DNA from 4 places in the Rhizobium sp. 01T437 genome. Region 2 is predicted to be linked to each of the others. Evidence: riboswitches for the same ligand, from Rfam matches in the RefSeq annotation. Region 2 holds a riboswitch; each other region holds the start of a gene.
What was found. Region 2 has a riboswitch for cobalamin ahead of cobU (bifunctional adenosylcobinamide kinase/adenosylcobinamide-phosphate guanylyltransferase). Riboswitches for the same ligand answer to the same signal wherever they lie in the genome.
Positions count from the first base shown of each region.

Region 1: another riboswitch for cobalamin. It lies ahead of metE (5-methyltetrahydropteroyltriglutamate--homocysteine S-methyltransferase); the one in region 2 lies ahead of cobU (bifunctional adenosylcobinamide kinase/adenosylcobinamide-phosphate guanylyltransferase).
Region 3: another riboswitch for cobalamin. It lies ahead of AC1DM5_RS32800 (ABC transporter substrate-binding protein); the one in region 2 lies ahead of cobU (bifunctional adenosylcobinamide kinase/adenosylcobinamide-phosphate guanylyltransferase).
Region 4: another riboswitch for cobalamin. It lies ahead of bluB (5,6-dimethylbenzimidazole synthase); the one in region 2 lies ahead of cobU (bifunctional adenosylcobinamide kinase/adenosylcobinamide-phosphate guanylyltransferase).

Region 1 is NZ_JBFTPM010000004.1:419,581-424,827, reverse strand. Features, by position in the region: gene AC1DM5_RS10590 (MerR family transcriptional regulator) at 1-69, opposite strand, end outside; gene AC1DM5_RS10585 (heavy metal translocating P-type ATPase) at 141-2,408, shown strand; cobalamin riboswitch at 2,449-2,654, shown strand; gene metE (5-methyltetrahydropteroyltriglutamate--homocysteine S-methyltransferase) at 2,763-5,087, shown strand.
Region 2 is NZ_JBFTPM010000007.1:230,134-235,380, forward strand. Features, by position in the region: gene AC1DM5_RS17110 (adenylate/guanylate cyclase domain-containing protein) at 1-424, shown strand, start outside; gene AC1DM5_RS17115 (chloride channel protein) at 500-2,290, opposite strand; cobalamin riboswitch at 2,498-2,892, shown strand; gene cobU (bifunctional adenosylcobinamide kinase/adenosylcobinamide-phosphate guanylyltransferase) at 3,245-3,757, shown strand; gene cobW (cobalamin biosynthesis protein CobW) at 3,762-4,808, shown strand; gene cobN (cobaltochelatase subunit CobN) at 4,818-5,247, shown strand, end outside.
Region 3 is NZ_JBFTPM010000029.1:11,527-16,773, forward strand. Features, by position in the region: gene AC1DM5_RS32770 (TetR/AcrR family transcriptional regulator) at 1-382, shown strand, start outside; gene AC1DM5_RS32775 (ArsR/SmtB family transcription factor) at 436-750, shown strand; gene AC1DM5_RS32780 (SRPBCC family protein) at 747-1,118, shown strand; gene AC1DM5_RS32785 (ATP-dependent Clp protease proteolytic subunit) at 1,166-1,786, shown strand; gene AC1DM5_RS32790 (hypothetical protein) at 1,816-2,274, opposite strand; gene AC1DM5_RS32795 (YidB family protein) at 2,354-2,698, opposite strand; cobalamin riboswitch at 2,835-3,103, shown strand; gene AC1DM5_RS32800 (ABC transporter substrate-binding protein) at 3,282-4,313, shown strand; gene AC1DM5_RS32805 (FecCD family ABC transporter permease) at 4,310-5,247, shown strand, end outside.
Region 4 is NZ_JBFTPM010000001.1:283,049-288,295, forward strand. Features, by position in the region: gene AC1DM5_RS01540 (3-deoxy-7-phosphoheptulonate synthase) at 1-1,012, opposite strand, end outside; gene AC1DM5_RS01545 (MFS transporter) at 1,252-2,676, opposite strand; cobalamin riboswitch at 2,829-3,015, shown strand; gene bluB (5,6-dimethylbenzimidazole synthase) at 3,058-3,759, shown strand; gene AC1DM5_RS01555 (MFS transporter) at 3,777-5,247, opposite strand, start outside.

The DNA.
Region 1 (5,247 bases), on a different contig from region 2:
ATAATAGCGGATCGTCGGGACCTTGACGCCGCTCTGGCGGGCAGCCTCACCGATGGTGATCTTTTTCATGATTTTCCTCTTGCACCTCTAGTCGCTAGAGGATGTAGGAACGATACTGCTTACAAGCAAGGATCGAAATCATGAGCGAAGCAGCACAGGCACGGTACCGGGTTGGCGGCATGGATTGCGCCGCCTGCGCAACGAAAATCGATACGGCCGTCAGGCGCGTGCTCGGAGTCGAAGACGTCTCCGTGTCGGTGACAGCAGGTACGATGACGGTGCGCCACGATGGCAGCAGCGATCTCAAAGCGATCGAGAAGAGGGTGACCGGCCTCGGCTATTCGGTTGCTCCGCTCACGGGCAACGCACCTGCTCGCGAGAGCAAGACCGGCCATGATCATGCGCATCACGACCATAATCACCATGGGCATGAGCATCATGATCACGACCATCACGATCATGCTGGTCATGATCATTCCGGTCTCGATCATTCGCACGGCGCCGAGGAGGTCGAGGGGCTGCACGGCCATGATCATGGGCCGATGACCGGTCCCTGGTGGCAGAGCAAGAAGGGCCGGTTGACGATCCTTTCCGGCCTCGCACTCGTTGCCGCCTATGTGCTCGGCCATCTGGTGCCATCGATCGCTTCCTATGCCTTCATCGTTGCCATGCTGGTCGGGCTGGTGCCGATCGCGCGCCGTGCGGTGATGGCCGCACTTTCCGGCACGCCCTTTTCGATCGAAATGCTGATGACGATTGCCGCTGTCGGCGCCGTCATCATCAATGCTGGCGAAGAGGCGGCGACGGTCGTCTTCCTGTTCCTCGTCGGCGAGTTGCTGGAAGGAGTGGCTGCCGGCAAGGCGCGCGCCAGCATCCAGTCACTGACGACGCTGGTGCCGAAGAACGCTCTGCTCGAGACGGGTGGCGAGGTGAAGGAAGTACCGGCCGAGACGCTTTCCGTCGGTTCCGTCATTCTCGTGCGGCCGGGAGACCGGATTTCCGCCGACGGTACAATTGTTTCTGGTGAGAGCGCTATCGATGAGGCGCCGGTGACGGGCGAAAGCACGCCGGTGCGTAAGGGGGCAGGCGAGACGGTTTTCGCCGGCACGGTCAATGGCGATGCCGCATTGCGTGTGCGTGTCACGGCCGCTGCCGAGGACAATACGATTGCCCGCGTCGTCAAGCTGGTGGAGGAGGCACAGGAATCGAAGGCGCCGACGGAGCGTTTCATCGACCGCTTCTCCCGCTACTATACGCCTGGTGTCGTCGTCGTGGCGGCTCTGGTCGCCGTTTTGCCGCCGCTGCTGATGGGCGGGGCATGGGGCGAATGGGTCTACAAGGGTCTCGCAATCCTGCTGATCGGCTGCCCCTGTGCGCTGGTCATTTCCACGCCGGCGGCGATTGCCGCCTCGCTTTCGGCGGGTGCGCGCCGCGGTCTGCTGATGAAGGGCGGAGCGGTTTTGGAATCGCTCGGTAAGGTGACGGCCGTTGCCTTCGACAAGACCGGCACGTTGACCGAGGGCAAGCCGCAAGTCACCGATGTCATTTCCTATGGACGCACCGAGGCAGAAGTGCTTTCGCGCGCTGCTGTTCTGGAGCAAGGCTCCAGCCATCCGCTGGCGCTTGCGATCCTTAATCGCGCCAAGGCCGATGGCGTACCCGTGCCGCCAGCTTTCGAAGTCGAAGCGCTGCCCGGCAAGGGCATGACCGGCAAGGTGGGTGGGGAGACGCTCGATCTCCTGTCACCGCCGGCTGCGCGCGAGCGCGGGGCGCTGAATGCGGAACAGGACGAACAGGTCGCGGTGCTGAACGGCGCGGGCAAGAGCGTCTCGGTACTGCTCGTCAATGGTGTCGCTGCCGGTCTCATTGCTATGCGCGACGAGCCTCGTGAAGACGCAAAGAGCGGGCTTGCAACGCTGAAGGCAGCGGGCGTGCGCGCCATCATGCTGACCGGCGACAACAAGCGCACGGCGGCAGCCGTTGCCGGCGATCTCGGCATCGACTGGCGCGGCGAACTCCTGCCGCAGGACAAACAGCGCATTGTTGGCGAACTGAAGAAGGAAGGTCTGTTCGTTGCCAAGGTGGGTGACGGCATTAATGACGCGCCGGCACTTGCCGCTGCCGATGTCGGCATCGCCATGGGTGGAGGCACCGACGTGGCGCTGGAAACGGCGGATGCGGCTGTGCTTCATGGGCGTGTCGGCGACGTAGCCCGGATGATCGACCTTTCGAAGCGGACGATGCGCAATATCTTCCAGAACATCACCATCGCGCTCGGGCTGAAGGCCGTGTTCCTGGTCACCACCATCATCGGCATTACCGGCCTGTGGCCGGCGATCCTCGCCGATACGGGTGCGACCGTGCTGGTGACGATGAATGCGCTTCGGCTTCTTCAGATAAAGACATAAAGATTTCTTTATATCATCTTGACGTTGCGATGCGGCAGGTGCATGCTTGCCCCATCGTTGGTTCTTGGGATCTGTTGATCCCAAGCTAAGAGGGAATTCGGTGCGGCCATTGCCAAGACCGAAGCTGCCCCCGCAACTGTAAGCGGAGAGACACCGTCCTTCGACGTCACTGGGAAGACGCCCGGGAAGACTGGACGATGTCGATGACCCGCAAGCCAGGAGACCTGCCGCGATAGATAACGTCCACGGGCGGGGTGTCCCGGTGTGCCGCTTTGCGCGAGACGGCATTCCCATGGCCGGATCTCGTCGATGCGTCGTGCCGCAGCCTTGCCCATAACCTTCGGGGTAAGGAAAATGACTATCAAGACTGCAAATCTCGGCTTTCCCAGGATCGGAAAGCATCGCGAACTCAAATTCGCATTGGAAAGTTACTGGGCCGGCAAATCCGATGCCGGCGCGCTTCTCGATGTCGGCAAGCGGCTGCGGGCGGAAAGCTGGCTCCTGCAGAAGCAGAAGGGGATCGATATCATCCCTTCCAACGATTTCTCATTTTACGACCATGTGCTCGATACGGCGGTCATGGTCGGTGCCATTCCCGCCGCCTATGGCTGGAAGGGCGGGCAAGTTTCTCTCGACACCTATTTCGCGATGGCGCGCGGCTCCACCGGCGAAGAGGCGCATGCCGATTGCGGCCATCAGCACCATCACGGGCATGGCGTGCCGGCGCTGGAAATGACAAAATGGTTCGACACGAACTACCACTACATGGTGCCGGAACTCGGCCCGGATCAGACCTTCGCCCTGACGGCGAACAAGCCACTTGATGCCTTCATCGAGGCCAAGACACTTGGCATCGACACCCGGCCAGTCATCCTGGGTCCGGTCACCTTCCTGAAACTCGCCAAGGGAAGCGAAGAAGGTTTTGCGCCGCTCGACCTGCTTGCACGCTTGTTACCTGTTTATGCAAAAGTACTGGCAGAACTTCGTGCAGCCGGTGCCGACTGGGTGCAGATCGACGAACCTTGCTTCGGGCTCGATCTTTCACAGGAAGAGCAGGCAGCACTGCAGCATACCTACCGTGCGCTGCATGAATTGGTGCCCGACCTGAAGATCATGCTCGCCACCTATTTCGGCGAGATCGGCGACAATCTGCCGACGGCGCTCTCGCTGCCGGTTGCCGGCCTGCATGTCGATCTCGTTCGCGCTTCACAGCAGATCGATGCCCTTCTCAAGACACCCAGCGATCTGACATTTTCGCTTGGCGTCATTGACGGGCGCAATATCTGGAAGGCAGACCTTGTGGCGATCCGGAAAAGGATCGAGCCGCTTGTCGAGCACTTTGGTGCGGACCGGCTACAGATCGCGCCGTCCTGTTCGTTGCTGCACGTGCCGATCGATTTGGAACTGGAGAGCGGGCTGGATGGTGAGCTGAAATCATGGCTCGCCTTCGCTGCCCAGAAGCTCGATGAGCTCGCAGCGCTCGGCGATGCCGGCAAGGCCTCTCAGGTGATTGCGGCAGCCTCGCGGGCCGTTGCATCGCGCGCCGCATCTACGCGCGTACATGATCTGAAGGTCAGACAGCGGGTTGCCGCGATCGACGAGGCGATGAAGACACGCAGCAGCGATTTTGCCGAGCGGACCGGACTGCAGGAGCGTAAGCTTCGCCTGCCGCTGTTCCCGACGACGACGATCGGCTCCTTCCCGCAGACATCAGATGTTCGAAAGTCCCGCTCCGCTTTCGCCAAGGGCACGATCAGCGAGGCGGACTACGATGCCTTCCTGAAAAAGGAGACCGAAGCGGCGATCCGCTGGCAGGAGGAGATCGGCCTGGACGTGCTCGTCCACGGTGAATTCGAACGCAACGACATGGTGCAGTATTTCGGTGAGCAGCTTTCCGGCTTCGCCTTCACGCAGCATGCCTGGGTGCAGAGCTATGGCTCCCGTTATGTCCGACCGCCTGTTATCTTCGGCGACGTCTCCCGGCCGAAGCCGATGACAGTGGAGTGGTGGCGCTATGCGCAGTCGCTGACGGAGAAGCCCGTGAAGGGCATGCTGACCGGGCCGGTGACGATCCTCAACTGGTCCTTCGTGCGCGACGATCTCTCTCGTGCCGATGTCAGCCGGCAGATCGCGCTGGCGATCCGCGACGAGGTGCTCGATCTCGAGAGGGCCGGTGCGGCGATGATCCAGATCGACGAGGCGGCGCTCCGCGAAGGCCTGCCGCTGCGCAAGGCCGACTGGAAGACCTATCTCGACTGGGCCGTCGAGAGTTTCCGCCTATGCGCCTCCGGCGTGGCAGACGAAACGCAGATCCATACGCATATGTGCTATTCGGAGTTCAACCAGATCATCGATGCCATCGCGGCGATGGATGCCGATGTGATCTCCATCGAGACGTCACGTTCGAAGATGGAACTGCTGGAGGCCTTCCGCAGCTACAAATATCCGAACGAGATCGGCCCCGGCGTCTACGACATCCATTCGCCGCGCGTTCCCGATGTCGCGGAGATGACGGAGCTTCTGGCGCTGGCGCGCGAGCGTCTGACGGACGGGCAGCTCTGGATCAATCCGGATTGCGGATTGAAGACACGCAGGTGGGAAGAGGTTCGCCCGGCGCTTGTCAACATGGTCGCTGCCGCCCGAATATTACGACATGCCGCATCGACGATTCGGGCCTGAACCTGGACTCGAAAATCAGAGAGCCGGCTATAGGCCGGCTCTCTTCATTAGCGCCTTCTCCACAGCCTGCTTTCTTTAAGCATTCGTTAACCACGTTTTTCACAGGAATGCAGTGATTTCAAACATGCCGTAACGCGATGCACAAACCATCCGTTGACGC
Region 2 (5,247 bases):
CGACAGTGTATTGGCGATCTTTCCGACAGGCGGTGAAGATGGCGAGGATACTGAGACGGCCTGCATGGCTGCGCTCGCCTCGGCCCGAAATGTTCTGGAGGCGAACGAGGCGCTTAATCGTCAGCGGGCGCGCGAGGGCGGACCTGATATCGGCGTCGACGTTGTCCTGCATCTCGGCGAGGTGTTCTACGGAAATGTCGGCGCCCGCGGCAGGCTTGATTTCACCGTGATCGGCAGGGCCGTCAACGAGGCCTCGCGGCTCGAGAAACTCTGCGGCGAACTCGGCCAGCCCCTTCTGATGTCGGAAAGCTTCGCGGCCGCCTGCGGTGTCGCCTGCGAACATCTGGGATCGTTCGAATTGCGTGGTGTTTCGAGGAGGGCGGACGTGTTCAAGCTCGCGGTACCGACTACGGCCGTGGCCTGAAATCGGAATCGATTTTCAGAAAGTTTGATGCGTAGCTCTAATGGCGGCGTGTTTCTGACTTCAGCGGCAAATGCCTCAGATCTCGCCTGAGACCTCACGACGGCGGCGGTCGAGTTCTTCGCTGTAGCGGCGCAGCGTGTGGCTTTCGCTGAGCTGGCCGATTACCTTGCGCTCGATGAGGTTGTTGACGACGGCGAGCGCTTCGCTTTCAGTCTTGTCGAAGATCGCGGCCGCCTGTTTGGCGTTCATCTGCGGCTGCAGGAAATCGTTTTTGTAGCGGATGAAATCGGTCAGCTGCTGGGCTTCGTCCTGCGCGCTGGTGGGGTTGGCATAGATTTCCGGCACGAGCACGAGACCGGCATATTTGTCGCCGTCATCGACGAGGATGACGCGCTGTGTCGAGCCGATGGGGAAGGCCTCCTTGAACTCGTCCATCGTCATTCCAAGTTTTGCGGTCTTCACGTCTGATCGCATCAGCTTGTCGACGGTCAGGTTGCGGATCCAGCCGACATCATGGGCGCTGCGGATGCTTTCGCCGCGCAGGTGAAAGCGCCATGTGGCGAAGGAGTAGCCGAAGGTGGTGCGCACCACGAGAGACGAGGTAATGACGGCGGCGAGCACCAGAACGGTAATCGGAAAGTCGCCGGTGATCTCCAGCGCCAGGAAGGTCATGGTCAGCGGCCCGCCGATGACGGCGACGGCGAGCGAACTCATGCCGACCACGGCATAGATCACGGGTGTCAGCGTCGCATCGGCGAAATAGGGGGCGGAATAGGCGAATAGCTTGCCGAGCAGGGCACCCATGAAGAGTGAGGCGAAGAACAGGCCGCCTCTGAAGCCGGACCCGATCGAAATGGCCGATGCCACCGACTTCAGAAGGAAGAGGCCGATCAGCGCGGGAATGGTGATTTCATGGGCGAGGTTGAGATGCAGCGCGCCGTGACCGGCGGCGAGGACCTGTGGCGAGACCAGCGCCAGCAGGCCGACGACGAGGCCGCCGAGCGCCGGGCGGAAGGGCAATGCGATGGAGCTTTTGCGCGCCAGTTCCTCGACGAAGGAGACGCCCTGCATGATGAGGATGCCGATGCCGGCGCAGAAGGCGCCGAGGGCGATCGCCGGCACGTAATCGGCGGGCTGGACAGCGCCGAAGCTGCCGACATCGATGATGAAATCGCTGCCGGAGAGCAGCCGGGCGACCAGTGTGGCGACGAGGGCGGCAACGACGACAGGCGTCAGCGAGACGATGGTGTAGGTGCCGATGATCAGCTCGAAGGCATAGAAGGCGCCCGTCAGCGGTGCATTGAAGGCGGCGGCGATGGCGCCGGCCGCGCCGCAGCCGACGAGGACGCGCATGTCGGAGCGGCGCAGCTGCAGCTTCAGGCCGAATTTCGAGGCGATGCCGGCCGCAAGCTGCGTATAGCCGGCCTCCAGACCGACGGATGCGCCGAAACCGTTGGACACGAGATTCTGGATGGCGACGAGGATGCTGTCCGTCAGCGACAGGCGGCCGCCATGCAGGGCATTGGCCTCGATCGGGTCGACCATCGGCTTCTTGCGCCATCTGGCGAGAATGAAGATCAACAGGCCGAGCAGCATGCCGCCGGCAACCGGGGCGGTCATCAGCAAGAACTTGCTGTCGATTTGCGAGGCACTGAGCCTCGTCGTGCCGTCTATACCGAAGATCAGCCTGTGCATCTCTTCCGAGACATAGCTCATGGCGGTGACCGCAAGCCCCGAGGCGATACCGACGAGCGCGCCGGCAAAGACCATGCCCATTTCGCTGTGGCGGATGAGCGTGCGCAGGCGTCCCGGATCAAAGACGGTGCCGAGAGGGCCGAGGCGGCGAATATCCATTCGGGAGAGCATCATGGGGAAACTAGGCGGCAGGAGTGGGGGTCAAGGGCGGAGCCGGCATCCGCATGAGCGGCAATTGCGGCAAAATACCGACTGGGCCGTAAAGTTTTTGTGACGTAAACCTTTGATTAAAGACGATAATATCGGTAGTGTAAGTCGAGATGAGCTCTGTGTGCGCCCAGTGCGCCGATTGACATGCCCGGGGCGGAAGCCTAACCATGAATTGACATAATGGATGGTTCCGGATCGGCCTTACGCCTTCCGGATGAAAAGGGAATGTGACGGGGCGGACCCAAGCCGGGCGCCTTCATCACAGCCGACCCCGCGACTGTAGAGCAGTCAGGGTCTTCCGTCCGGTATTTCGACTGCTGCGCCGACGGTCTTGCATTATGCAAGCGGGCAAGGCGGAAGAAGTGCCGGAAAAGCCACTGGAATGCATCGTGATCAGCCGGGGCAGGACGCCTCTATTTCTACGAATCGTCCGCCTTTTCACGAGACGCAGCCGGGAAGGCGAGGCAGATCCGCTGGCACGACCAGGGGCGACCGGAAACGGTCTGCCCCTGTCGCGTCCGACAACTGCGAGCCAGGAGACCTGCCATCCGTGCCGGGCATAATGCCCATACTGGGCCGTTTGCCCGCTGCCAGCACGGAGGTTGTCTTGGCTGAAGGATTTGATTCAGCGCTGCCTCTGGTGGTGCGTGTGAAAGGTGTCGGTTCGGTACCTCCTGGTGGGATGCGTCTGGCGCCTGCTGGTGATGTAGTTCCGGCGCGCACTTTCCTCTCCTCCCTCATTCCTGTGCTTGTCACAGGAATCCAGCCACGGCGCGTCCGCGCAGTGAATGAATCTACGCCGTCGTTGAGTGAGCGTTCCGCGCCCCAGGACTGGGGCGCACTGGATTTCTGTGACAAGCACAGGAATGAGGGAGGTAAGGGGCTTCGCGTCCTTCCTCCGAGGGCGGCGTTGTCATGACCGGAGCCACCTTCGTCCTCGGCGGCGCCCGCTCGGGCAAATCCCGCTTCGCCGAAAACCTCGTCACCACAAGCGGCCTTGACCGCCACTACATCGCCACAGGCCGCGCCTGGGACGATGAAATGCAGGCGCGCATCGACCAGCACAAGGCCGACCGCGGCCCCTCCTGGACCACGCATGAAGAGCCGCTCGATCTCACCGAGCGCCTTGCGGCCATCGATGGCGCGGATAGGGCGATCCTCGTCGATTGCCTGACGCTGTGGCTCACCAACCTGATGATGGAGGGCCGCGATATCGCCGCCCAGTCCGCCGCCCTTGCCGCCTTTCTACCGCAGGCAAAGGCGCGGCTCGTCATCGTTTCCAATGAAGTCGGCCTCGGCATCGTGCCTGAGAACCGCATGGCGCGGGAGTTTCGCGACCATGCCGGCCGGCTGCACCAGATGATCGCGGCTTCGGCCGACGACGTGTATTTTATCGCGGCAGGTCTGCCGCTGAAAATGAAGGGTTAAATCCATGCAGCAGAAAATCCCCGCAACCGTCATCACCGGCTTCCTCGGTGCGGGCAAGACGACAATGATCCGCAACCTGCTCACCAATGCCGGCGGCAAGAAGATTGCGCTCATCATCAACGAGTTCGGCGATCTCGGCGTTGATGGCGATGTGCTGAAGGGCTGCGGGGCGGAGAACTGCACCGAGGACGATATTATCGAGCTCACCAACGGCTGCATCTGCTGCACGGTGGCCGACGATTTCATTCCGACCATGACCAAGCTCCTGGAGCGCGAGCAGCGCCCTGATCATATCGTCATCGAAACCTCGGGCCTTGCCTTGCCGCAGCCGTTGGTCGCCGCTTTCAACTGGCAGGACATCAGAAGCGAAGTCACCGTTGACGGCGTGATCACCGTGGTCGATAGCGCCGCTGTTGCCGCAGGTCGTTTTGCCGATGACCATGATGCTGTCCATGCACGCCGCGTCGAGGATGAATCGCTCGATCATGAAAGCCCGATCGAGGAGCTCTTCGAGGACCAGCTGACCTGCGCCGATCTCATCGTGCTCAACAAGACCGATCTCATTGATGCCGACGGCCTCGGTCGCGTGAAGAGCGAAGTCGCCTCGCGCATCGCCCGCAAGCCTGTGATGATCGAGGCCAGGAATGGCGAGGTGCCCGCAAGCGTGCTGCTCGGCCTCGGCATCGGCACGGAAGACGATATCGTCAACCGCAAGTCCCATCACGAGCTGGAGCATGAGGATGGTACTTCGCACGATCACGACGAATTCGACAGTTTCGTCGTCGAGCTCGGCGCTATCGCCGATACATCAGGTTTCGTCGAGAAGCTGAAGGGCATTATCGCCGAGCATGATGTGCTGCGCCTCAAGGGCTTCATCGATGTCTCCGGCAAGCCGATGCGCCTGCAGCTGCAGGCCGTGGGCAGCCGCATCGACCAGTATTTCGACCGCGCCTGGGCATCGGGCGAAGCCCGCAGCACGCGCCTTGTCGTCATCGGCCTGCACGAGATGGATCAGGACGCGGTGCGCAAGGCGATCGTGGCACTGGTCTAAGGGGTTTCGATGCATCTACTTCTGGCCCAACAGGGAACAATCAGCGACGGGGACGAGGCCATCGACCTCGGCCAGTCGCCGGGCGATATCCTGTTCCTCTCGGCCGCCGACACCGAGCTTGCGGCGATCGCTGCGGCTCATTCCGGCGGGGCGGGCGGGCATACGCTCAGGCTTGCGAGCCTGATGAGCCTGAAGCATCCGATGTCGGTCGATACCTACGTCCAGCGCACGGCACGACATGCGAAGCTGATCATCGTGCGGGCGCTGGGTGGGGCGAGCTATTTCAACTATGCGCTGGAGGCGCTGCATGCGGTTGCCGCTCGTAACGGGGCGCTGATTGCGGTCCTGCCGGGGGATGCGCGGCCGGATGCGGGGCTGACGCCGTTTTCCAATGTGTCGCTTGAGGATCTGAATGCGCTGTGGGCCTATCTGATCGAGG
Region 3 (5,247 bases), on a different contig from region 2:
AGCGCTGGAAAAGGCGGGAGATCAGGTCGCCGGAAGCATGCGCAAAGTGCGCGACGGGGCCAGCTTCGACGATGTCGTCAATGCCTATATCGAAGCCACCCGGGCTGGCGACAAAGCCGTGCCCTCCTGCCCCATCTCCTCTCTCGGCAGCGAGCTCGCCCGCTCCGGCCCAGAGACGCGAGAAGCTGCCACCAAAGTGATCGAGGACATGTTCTCCGTCTTCGGCTCCGGCCCCGCCGGCACCAAGGCCAACCGCCGCAAGGGAATGGCAGCCTTCACCATGCTGGTCGGCGCGCTGACGCTGGCGCGTATTGTGACCGATGAAGAGACGGCGGATGAGATTCTCGATGTAGCCCGGCAGAAGCTGCATCGGGCGGAGTGACCTGCCCATACGACACACTTGCGAATCGCATAAGTGTGTGCTTATGTGTCGTCATGATGGAACACGACTTTTTTCGAGCGCTCGCCGACCCGACCCGCCGCACGATCTTCGAGAAGCTGGCGAATGGCAGCATGAATGCCAGCGCCCTGCGCCAGGGCATGGATATCAGCCAGCCGGCCATGTCCCAGCATCTCGCCGTGCTGCGTTCGGCACGGCTGGTGCGCGAACAGAGAGAAGGACGCTTCGTGAATTATGAAGTCGATCCGGAGGGGCTTGCCCTCATCGCCCAATGGCTGGCGAAATATCGCGCCTACTGGCCGGCGCGCATCGATGCTCTCAAGCTCTTGCTGAAGGATATGGATCAATGAACGAGGTGAAGGCCCAAGTGCCGGCCGAGCAACAGCAAACCGGCTTCGAACAGAGATACGAACTGGATGCGCCGCCGGAAAAGGTCTGGCGTGCGATCAGCATCGCCGAATTTCGCGAGAGATGGCTGCCGAAAGAAGCGCTTGCCGATCCGCAATCGCTCTCCGAGACGCCGGGCCAGGAAATCCGCTACCGATTACGCGACGATGCCCCGCCCTATCTCGAAAGCACCGTCACCTTCACGATCGCTGCGAATGCATCCGGCGGAACCAGCCTGCGGATCGTCCACGAGCTGACTGGTGCCACTTTCGAGCGGCTTTCGCGATCGGTCGCCAACAGCAACAGCCCGACCCTGATGCTCGCCGCCTGACGCGGCAAGCCTTACCCGTCACAGTCCCAAACGATTGGAGTTCGCCGATGCGCGAAGCGATGCAACTCGTCCCTATGGTCGTCGAGCAATCCTCACGAGGGGAACGATCCTTCGATATCTATTCCCGTCTCCTGCGCGAGCGGATCATCTTTCTGAACGGCGAGATCAACGATACGGTCTCCGCCCTTGTCTGCGCCCAGCTTCTGTTCCTCGAAGCCGAAAATCCCAAGAAGCCGATCAATCTCTACATCAATTCACCGGGCGGCGTCGTGACCAGCGGTTTTGCCATGTACGACACGATGCGTTTCATCCGCGCGCCGGTGCACACGCTTTGCATGGGAACGGCCCGCTCGATGGGCTCCTTCCTGCTGATGGCCGGCCAGCCGGGAGAGCGGTATGCCCTTCCGAATGCCAGCATCCTCATCCACCAGCCCCTCGGCGGCTTCCAGGGCCAGGCGTCCGACATGCTGATCCATGCCGAGGAAATCAGGAAGACGAAACAACTCATGACGCGGCTCTACGCCGAACATTGCGGCCGATCCTATGACGAGTTCGAGACGGCCATGGATCGCGATCGCTTCATGACGGCGCAGGAGGCCCTGGAATGGGGCCTGCTCGACCGCATCCTGCAGGATCGCGAAGAAATGGCGGAGGCGGTGCCGCAATAATCATCGGCCGCCACCCGCCAGCCTGCGTCTCAGCCACCGGCCTTCAGCGCCGTGTTGCACAGGCTCCAGTAACCGCCGCCCTTCTGGATCCATTTCAGATCGTTGAGCGTGCCGGCATCCTTGTTGGCATGATAGCTGTCGACGCAGGTATGCAGCCGGCCCTTGGCGGGCGTCTCGCTGGCGTATTTCTTGTCGATCGCCTTCGGCATGGTCACACCCTTGGGTGCCTTGACCGTCGGCTTTGCGGGCTCCTTGTCCGTGGTTGCGGCCACTGCCTTGTCATCGGCGGCATCTTCGGCGGCTGCATCCGCGCCGCAGAATTTCGCCCGGAAATCGTTCCACTTCATGTCCTTGGCCGAACCATCGGCCTTGGCCGTCTGATATTTGGCGCTGCATTCCTTCATGGTCAGCGCGGAGGCCGGAGAAACGAAGAAGGCGGCGGCAATCAACGCTCCGGCGGAAGCGGGCACAAGCAATCTCGCAATCATGGGATATCCTCGGTTGGGGGCAGTCAAGGCACGCACGTCATCGGGGCCGCGCATCTTCGTGGCCCCGCATCTTCCAGGCTTAAGAAACGGTCCCATTGGGCGTTGCTGCATCGACCGCTTGCGGCAGATGCTCGGCGAGCAGCTTGGATACCTCGTCGGTATTGACGCCGAACTTGGCAGCAAGGTCGCGCAGCTGATCGGAGGACAAGGCTGCCTCGATCTGTTCTGCCGATACCGGGAGATTGTGGCCGGTGCCGATCCAGGATGAAACCTGCTGACCGAGCCCCGCCGAATTGAGCTGGGAAACAATGCCCTGCAGACCGCCGGCATTGTCGAATAATCTGGTTGCAACCGCGACGTAATCGACTTGCCTGCCGGCAAGCACATCAGAAAGAACGCCGCCTAAACCGTCGAAAATACTCATGGTTGCTCCTCCACCAATCAGTGTATTCTACATTAGCATGAGGTAAAATCTCTGTCATTCCGGATTTGCGGAACCGACGCCCTCCCATCGCAAACAATAGTTCTCGCTGACGCGCTTGACGTCGCCTATGGCGGCGTCCTAAGTCGAGGAGACGGTTCCCCGAGGAGAACTTCGAGGGGATTAATAGGGAACACGGTGCGGACGACCCAAAAGGGACCAAGACCGTGGCTGCCCCCGCAACTGTAAGCGGATTGCCGGTTATGTCAGGAATGAATGCCTCGTCGTTCATTCCCGGAAATCACCGGCGAGCTGGTCACTCCAAGTGCCACTGCGCGAAAGCGCGGGAAGGCAGATGACCGGCTGACATCCGCGAGTCAGGAGACCTGCCGTCAATCACGATCCAATCAGCCGGGCGGGGATGCCTGGACAAGGAGCAGATATGATTGACCTTATTTCCTGCCGCTTGCCGCACGCGATCCGTCCCGATTGGACCACCCGCCGCTAGCCCTCCCTCCACGCTTGGCTCCCGCATCTGCGCGCGCCGGCGTCCGCTAGCCCTTTTCCTTCCGATCGAGAGTTTCCAATGCGCCAGATAGTATCAGGCTTTTCCCTTGCGCTCGGGCTCGCCGGCTTTTGCTTGGCCGGCCTTGCAGCACCCGCCTTCGCCGCCACCCAATATCCCCTTACCCTCAGCAATTGCGGCCAGCAGGTCACTTTCGAAAAGGCGCCGGCCAAGATCGTTTCGATCGGCCAGGGCATGACCGAAGTGCTCTTCTCGCTCGGCCTTGCCGACAAGATCGCCGGAACGGCCGTCTGGGTCGGCCCGGTCCTGCCGCAATATGCCGAGGCCAACAGCAAGATCAAACGGCTGGCCGACAACGATCCGAGCTTCGAATCCGTCGTCGGTGCCGAGCCCGATCTGGTGGCCGCCGAATTCGAATGGCATGTCGGCACGCAAGGCTCCGTCGGCAAGCGCGAGCAATTTGGGGATCTCGGCATCAACACCTATGTCGCGCCTGCCGATTGCGTCGCCAAGATCAACACCGATGGCGGCGACGGCGTGCGCAGGGAGCTGTTCACGATGGACCTGATCTATCAGGAAATTGCCGAACTCTCCGAGATCTTCGACGTGAAGGACCGAGGCGATGCGCTGATCGCCGACCTGAAGAAGCGCGGGGCCGCAGCCGTCGCCTCCGTTTCAGGTGCTGCCGCCAAGAACCTGCCTGTCGTCTTCTGGTTCTCCAGCAAGGAGGTCAAGGGCGATGCCTTCATCGCCGGCAAGAACAGCGCGCCGGCCTATATCCTGAAGACGCTCGGCGCCAAGAACGTCGTGACGACTGAGGAAGAATGGCCCCTCGTCGGCTGGGAAACGATTGCGCAGGCCAATCCCGCCGTCATCGTCATCGCCACCATGGACCGCCGCCGCTATGCCGCAGACGACCCGAAGGTGAAGGTGGATTTCCTGGAAAATGATCCTGTCACCAAGGAGCTCGATGCCGTCAAGAACAGGCGCTTCATCATGATGGACGCGCAGTCGATGAACCCGACGATCCGAACGATCGACGGTATCGAAATCCTGGCAAAGGGCATCGCTGCCTCCGGTCTGGCGCAGTGAGCCAGGCTGCCTTGCCACAGAGGAAATGGTGGGCGCTTGCCGCGCTCACCATCGCCGCCTTCCTCCTGCTCGGGCTGATGGTCAGCCTTGCCGTCTCGATCGGCGAGATATCGATCCCGCTCGCCACCACGGCAAAGGCGGTCTCCAACCGCCTGTTCGGCACGGCATTCGAGCTCAGCCGCATCCATCAGGGCATCATCTGGGATTACCGCCTCAGCCGCGCGCTGGTGGCGGCGAGCGCCGGCGCGTCGCTGGCGCTTTGCGGCACGGTGCTGCAGGCGCTGCTGCGCAATCCGCTCGCCGAACCCTATGTGCTCGGCATTTCCGCCGGTGCCTCCACCGGCGCCGTCTGCGTCATGATCCTGGGCCTCGGTTCTGGCGTGCTCAGCCTCTCCGGCGGCGCCTTCATCGGCGCCGTGATCGCCTTTCTTCTGGTCGGCATTCTGGCGGCCGGTGCGGGCGGCACCAGTGAGCGCATCATTCTCTGCGGCGTGGCGGGCTCGCAGCTCTTCAATGCGCTGACCTCCTATATCGTCACGACCTCGGCCAATGCCGAACAGGCGCGCGGCGTGCTCTTCTGGCTGCTCGGCTCGCTTTCCGGCGTACGCTGGCCGGATGTCTATCTCTCCGTGCCGGTCGCACTCATCGGCTTCGTCGTCTGCCTGGCCCATGTGCGCGCCCTCGATGCCTTCGCCTTCGGCACGGATGCCGCAGCCTCCCTCGGCATCGCCGTGCGCCGCGTGCAGTTCACCCTGCTCGGCGTCACCGCGGCGATGACGGCAGGCGTGGTCAGCATGATTGGTTCCATCGGCTTCGTCGGCCTCGTCATTCCCCATGCCGCCCGTTTCCTCGTCGGCCCCGCACATGGCCGCCTGCTGCCGGCGACAGCGCTCGGCGGGGCGATCTTCATGGTCGGCGCCGACATCGTCTCGCG
Region 4 (5,247 bases), on a different contig from region 2:
GCACCTCTACGGACGTATCCCAGCCGATGCAGCCGTCGGTGATGGACTGGCCGTAGACCAGCGGCTTGCCGGGAACGAGATCCTGGCGGCCGGCGACGAGGTTGCTCTCGATCATCATGCCCTTGATATGGTGGTTGCCGGCGACGATCTGGCCGGCGACGTCGTGGACGACCTTCGGCTGGTTCATCGGATCCTTGCCACTGTTGGCGTGGCTGGCATCGATCAGCATGCGTGGGTCGACGCCGAGCTTGACGGCTTCGGCGATGACGGCCTGCACATCGGCCGCCTCATAATTCGGACGCTTGCCGCCGCGCAGGATGATGTGGCAGTCCTCGTTGCCGCGGGTGGAGGCAATCGCTGCCTGTCCATCCTTGGTGACAGCCGGGAAATGGTGCGGCTGGGAGGCCGCCATGATCGCATCGAGCGCGATGCGCGCGCCGCCGTCCGTGCCGTTCTTGAAGCCGATCGGGCAGGAGAGACCCGAGGCGAGCTGGCGGTGGATCTGGCTTTCGGTCGTGCGCGCACCGATGGCGCCGTAGCTGACGAGATCTGCAATGTATTGCGGCGTGATCGTGTCGAGGAATTCGCAGCCCGCCGGCAGGCCCATGGCGTTGATGTCGAGCAGCAGGCGGCGCGCGAGGCGCAGGCCTTCCTCGATCCGGTAGCTGCCATCGAGATGCGGGTCGTTCATCAGGCCCTTCCAGCCGACGGTGGTGCGGGGCTTTTCGAAATAGACGCGCATGACGATTTCGAGATCGCCGGACAGGCGTCGTCGCTGCTCGACAAGGCGGGATGCGTATTCGCGGGCGGCTGCCGGATCGTGGATCGAGCAGGGGCCGATGATGACGAGCTGGCGGTCGTCCTGACCCGTGAGGATGTTATGGATCGTGTCGCGGGTGCTGGTCACGGTCTCGGTCACCGCGCGGTCACGCGGGATTTCCGAAAGGATATCGGCAGGCTTGGTCAGCGGGGTGATCTCGACGATGCGAAGATCATCAATAGTGTCAGTCACGGTATGCTCTCCTGTTTGGTCATACCGTGCGGAACAAAAAAGCCGCCAGGTTGACTAGCGGCTGTTCGGGTTGTCGTCGCGTTAGTTTTGGTTACGCACAGACCCGCATCCGCTGGAAGCAGCGGTACGAATAAAATCGCGATGCGTAAACGGACGAGATCGACATGGCGTTTATGTAGCTATGCCGATCGGAATTGTCACGCGGAATCTGTGAGGAAAAATGACAGGTCCGTGAAGATTTATCGGCTTTCCGCCAATGCCTGTCCCTGGGCCTCTTCCGGCTCTGCCGGCTCGGCATGCCTGTTCTTGCGGCGGCGCGTCGTCAGTTCCTCGCCGGCATTGGCGGGCAGGCGCAGGAAGGTGATGCAGGCAAGGGCCGATATCGCCGCGACGATGAAGAAGGCGATATGGAAGTCCGACACCAGCAGCTTGCCGCCATGGAAGCTCGAGGAGATTTCCAGGATCGTGCCGGCGACCGCGACGCCCATGGCCATGGAGATGCGCTGTGCCACCGCGTTGATCGCCGTCGCCTGGCTGCTGTCTGCCTCGTCCACATCGCCGAAGGCCATGGCGTTGACGCCTGAAAAGGCCATGGAGCGAAGGAGACCGCCAACGAGAAGACAAGCCATGATGATGTACATCGGCGTTTCGGCGGTGAAGAAGCCGTTCACGCCGAGGAAGATTGCGGCGAGGAAGGTCGTCAGCGCAATGACGTTGCGGAAGCCGAAAGCATTATAGGTGCGGGTCGCAGCGAATTTCGAGCCCATGGAGCCGAGTGCGCTGATGAAGGTAATCGAGCCTGACTGCAGCGGCGTCAGGCCGAAGCCGAGCTGCAGCATCAGCGGCATCAGGAAGGGCAGCGCGCCGAGGCCCATACGGAAATTCGAGGCGCCGAGAATCGCCGCCCGGAACATCGGATAGCGGAACATCTTGGGATCGAGCAGCGGGTGCGGCGTGCGCTTGGCATGCACGAAATAGAGGACGCCGGAGAGGACGCCGACAGCGACGGTGATATAGCCGTAAATGACCGGAACGGCGGGCAGGCTGATGACCGACAGGCCGAACACGAAACCGGCAAAGCCGATGCCCGACAGGAAGAATCCTGGAAAATCCATCGGCTTCGGGCTGCGCGGCTCGACGGCCGGAAGGAAACGGCTGACGAGGATGATGCCGATAATGCCAATCGGCACGTTGATCCAGAAGATCCAGTGCCAGCTGAGATAGGTGGTCAGGAAGCCGCCGATCGGCGGGCCCATGATCGGGCCAATCAGCGCCGGAATGGTAAGCCATGCCATGGCATTCACCAGCTGGTGACGTGGCGTTCCGCGCACGAGCAGCAATCGCCCGACCGGCGTCATCATCGAGCCGCCGGCGCCCTGGATGAGGCGGGAAATGACGAAGGCGGCGATGGAGTTGGAGAAGGCGCAGGCGACGGAGCCGATCATGAAGACTGCTATCGCCAGGCGGAAAATGTTGCGGGCGCCGAAGCGATCCGACATCCAGCCGCTGATCGGAATGAAGATCGCCAGCGCCACGAGGTAGCTTGTTACCGCAAGCTTCAGTGCAATCGGCGAGGTGCCGATATCGGCGGCAATCGCCGGCAGGCTGGTGGCGATCACGGTCGAATCCATCTGTTCCATGAACAGAGCGACCGCAAGGATCATCGGCGTTAGGCGGGACACGGGCAACCGGAAGGCAATGAGAAAAAATACGGCGCCAACGGCGTCGGTCGGATTCGGGCTTCGTTCTAGGCCAGCATTTTCAGCCTGTCCACGAAATGAATGTCGCATGCAGCTTGCCGCCATGCCGTTTCCGCGCCATAGATCGCCCGTCAGGTGCCCGCTTTCCAAGCGGGAGAATCGGGAATCCGGTGCAAGACCGGAACGTGCCCAACGCTGTAAGGCCGACGCTTGCCGCATAGAATGCCACTGGCCGCAAGGCCGGGAAGGCAGCGGAAGCGGATGACGCCAAGTCAGAAGACCGGCCTGGCAAGATAGACCCAACCCGCGCGGACGGCGGGCGGTTGCGTTGTTGGGGATTTGACGATGCGACCCATTGATGATGCCGTTTGCCCGGCATCCAGCTTTTCTGCGGCCGAACGCGAGGCCGTCTATCACGCGATCATGACGCGGCGCGACGTGCGCAGCCAGTTCCTGCCCGATCCCTTGCCGGATGATCTGGTGACGCGGCTTTTGACGGCGGCCCATCACGCGCCCTCGGTCGGCTTCATGCAGCCGTGGAATTTCATTCTGGTGAAGAGCGTCGAGGTGAGGGCGCGGGTACGCGATGCCTTCCTTAGGGCGAATGAGGAAGCGGCCCGCATGTTCGACGGCGAACGGCAGGAAAAGTATCGTTCGCTGAAGCTCGAAGGCATCGTCCAGGCGCCGCTCGGCATCTGCGTGACCTGCGATCCGACCCGCAGCGGCAGCGTGGTGCTGGGTCGCACCCATAATCCGCGCATGGACAGCTATTCCACCGTCTGCGCCATCCAGAACCTGTGGCTTGCGGCACGAGCCGAAGGGGTGGGCATCGGCTGGGTCAGCATTTTTCGCGAGGGTGACCTGAAGGAGATCCTCGGCATTCCCGATCATATCGAGGTCGTCGCCTGGCTCTGCGCCGGCTTCGTCGACCGGCTCTATGATAAGCCGGAACTGGCAGTCAAAGGCTGGCGGCAGCGGATGGCGCTGGAAGAGCTGGTTTTCCATAACGGCTGGGGGCATGTGGAAAACGAGGCCGCGCCGGTCTGAGCCGGCGCGGGTGTGCATCATTCTGCCGGCTGGGTGCCGCAATCCTTGGCACAGGCCGGTGTCTTCCAATGGGCGAAGACGAGGAAGCTTGCGGCGGCGAGAAGCCAGACGCCGATCGCGCCATAGAGCATGACGCCACCGAAGCCAGCGACCAGCGCATCATGCACCGTCCCGGCCGGAATGTCTGGCAGGGAGGCGATGTTGCCGGCGGAGATCCGTTCGGCGAGCAGGCGCAGGTCGCCGGCATCCGTCGAGGTTGGCAAGGTGCTCTTGAGATGGGAGAGCACGCCGCTGAACAGGATGAAGCCCATGACGGCGATGTTGATGGCGAGTGAGATCATCCGGGCGCTCATGTCGATGCCGGAGGCCATGCCGGCGCGATCGCTGGAGACGGCGCCTGTCGTGGTATTGGTGACCGGAGTGTTGGTGAAGCCAAGCCCGATGCCGGCAAGCAGCGCGCCGGGCAGCATCGTCAGCCAGCTTGGCGCGGCGGCAGCACTGCCTGACTTCATCAGCAGGAAGCCTAGCCCGATGGCAAAAAGGCCGCCGGGAATGATGATGCCCGGCCGGTAGCGCAGCATGAGCCGTTCGGCGAGCGGCGGTACGACGAGCGTCGGCAGCGTATAGGCAAGCAGCGCCAAACCCGCGGCCACGCTGCCATAACCGAGACCGGCTTCATACCAGATCGGCAGATAGATCATGAAGGGCCAGAAGCTGATATTCATGGCGGCCGAGCCGATGATGGCGCCCGAGAAGGCGCGGATGCCGAAGACCGAGGCATCGAACATCGGTCGCGGGTTCAGCCTCTCGGCGAAGATGAAGGCGACGAGGCTTGCCGCGGAAAGTCCGATAATGGCAAGCGCGGCAGGGCTGGCAAAACCGAGAGCCGGACCCTGGGTGATGAAGAAGGCGAGGCAGAAGACCGCCAGCGAAAGGGTGGCGATGCCGGCGATATCGAGCCGTCCTGCAGCAGGGTCACGCGATTCCTCAACGCCCGTTGCGGCGAGGGCCACCGTCACGGCTGCCAGCACGGCATGGATGAGGAAGACCCATTGCCAGCCGGCGGCTGCTACGATCGCGACACCGATGATCGGGCCAAAGCCGAGGCCGATGCCGAAGATGATGCCCCACCAGCCGAAGGCCATGCTGCGGGCTCTGCCCTCCGGAAATTGATGGGAGAGGACGGCCACCTGGCAGATCAGCATCACGCCGCCGCTCATGCCCTGCAGAAAGCGAGCAACGATCAGCAGCGAAACATCCTGAGCAAGGCCGGCAATCAGCGAGGTGAGGCCAAAAGCGGCAATGCCGATCAGGAAGACGCGCTTGCGGCCGTAGCGATCGGCCAATGTGCCTGCGGCCATCAGCACCGTCGTGACGGCAATCGTATAGGCATTCATGATCCATTGCAGCGCGCTGAAATCGGCATGCAGCACCTTTTCCAGCGTCGGCAGGATTGCCGGTACGCTCGATATTTCAAGGCCGAACATC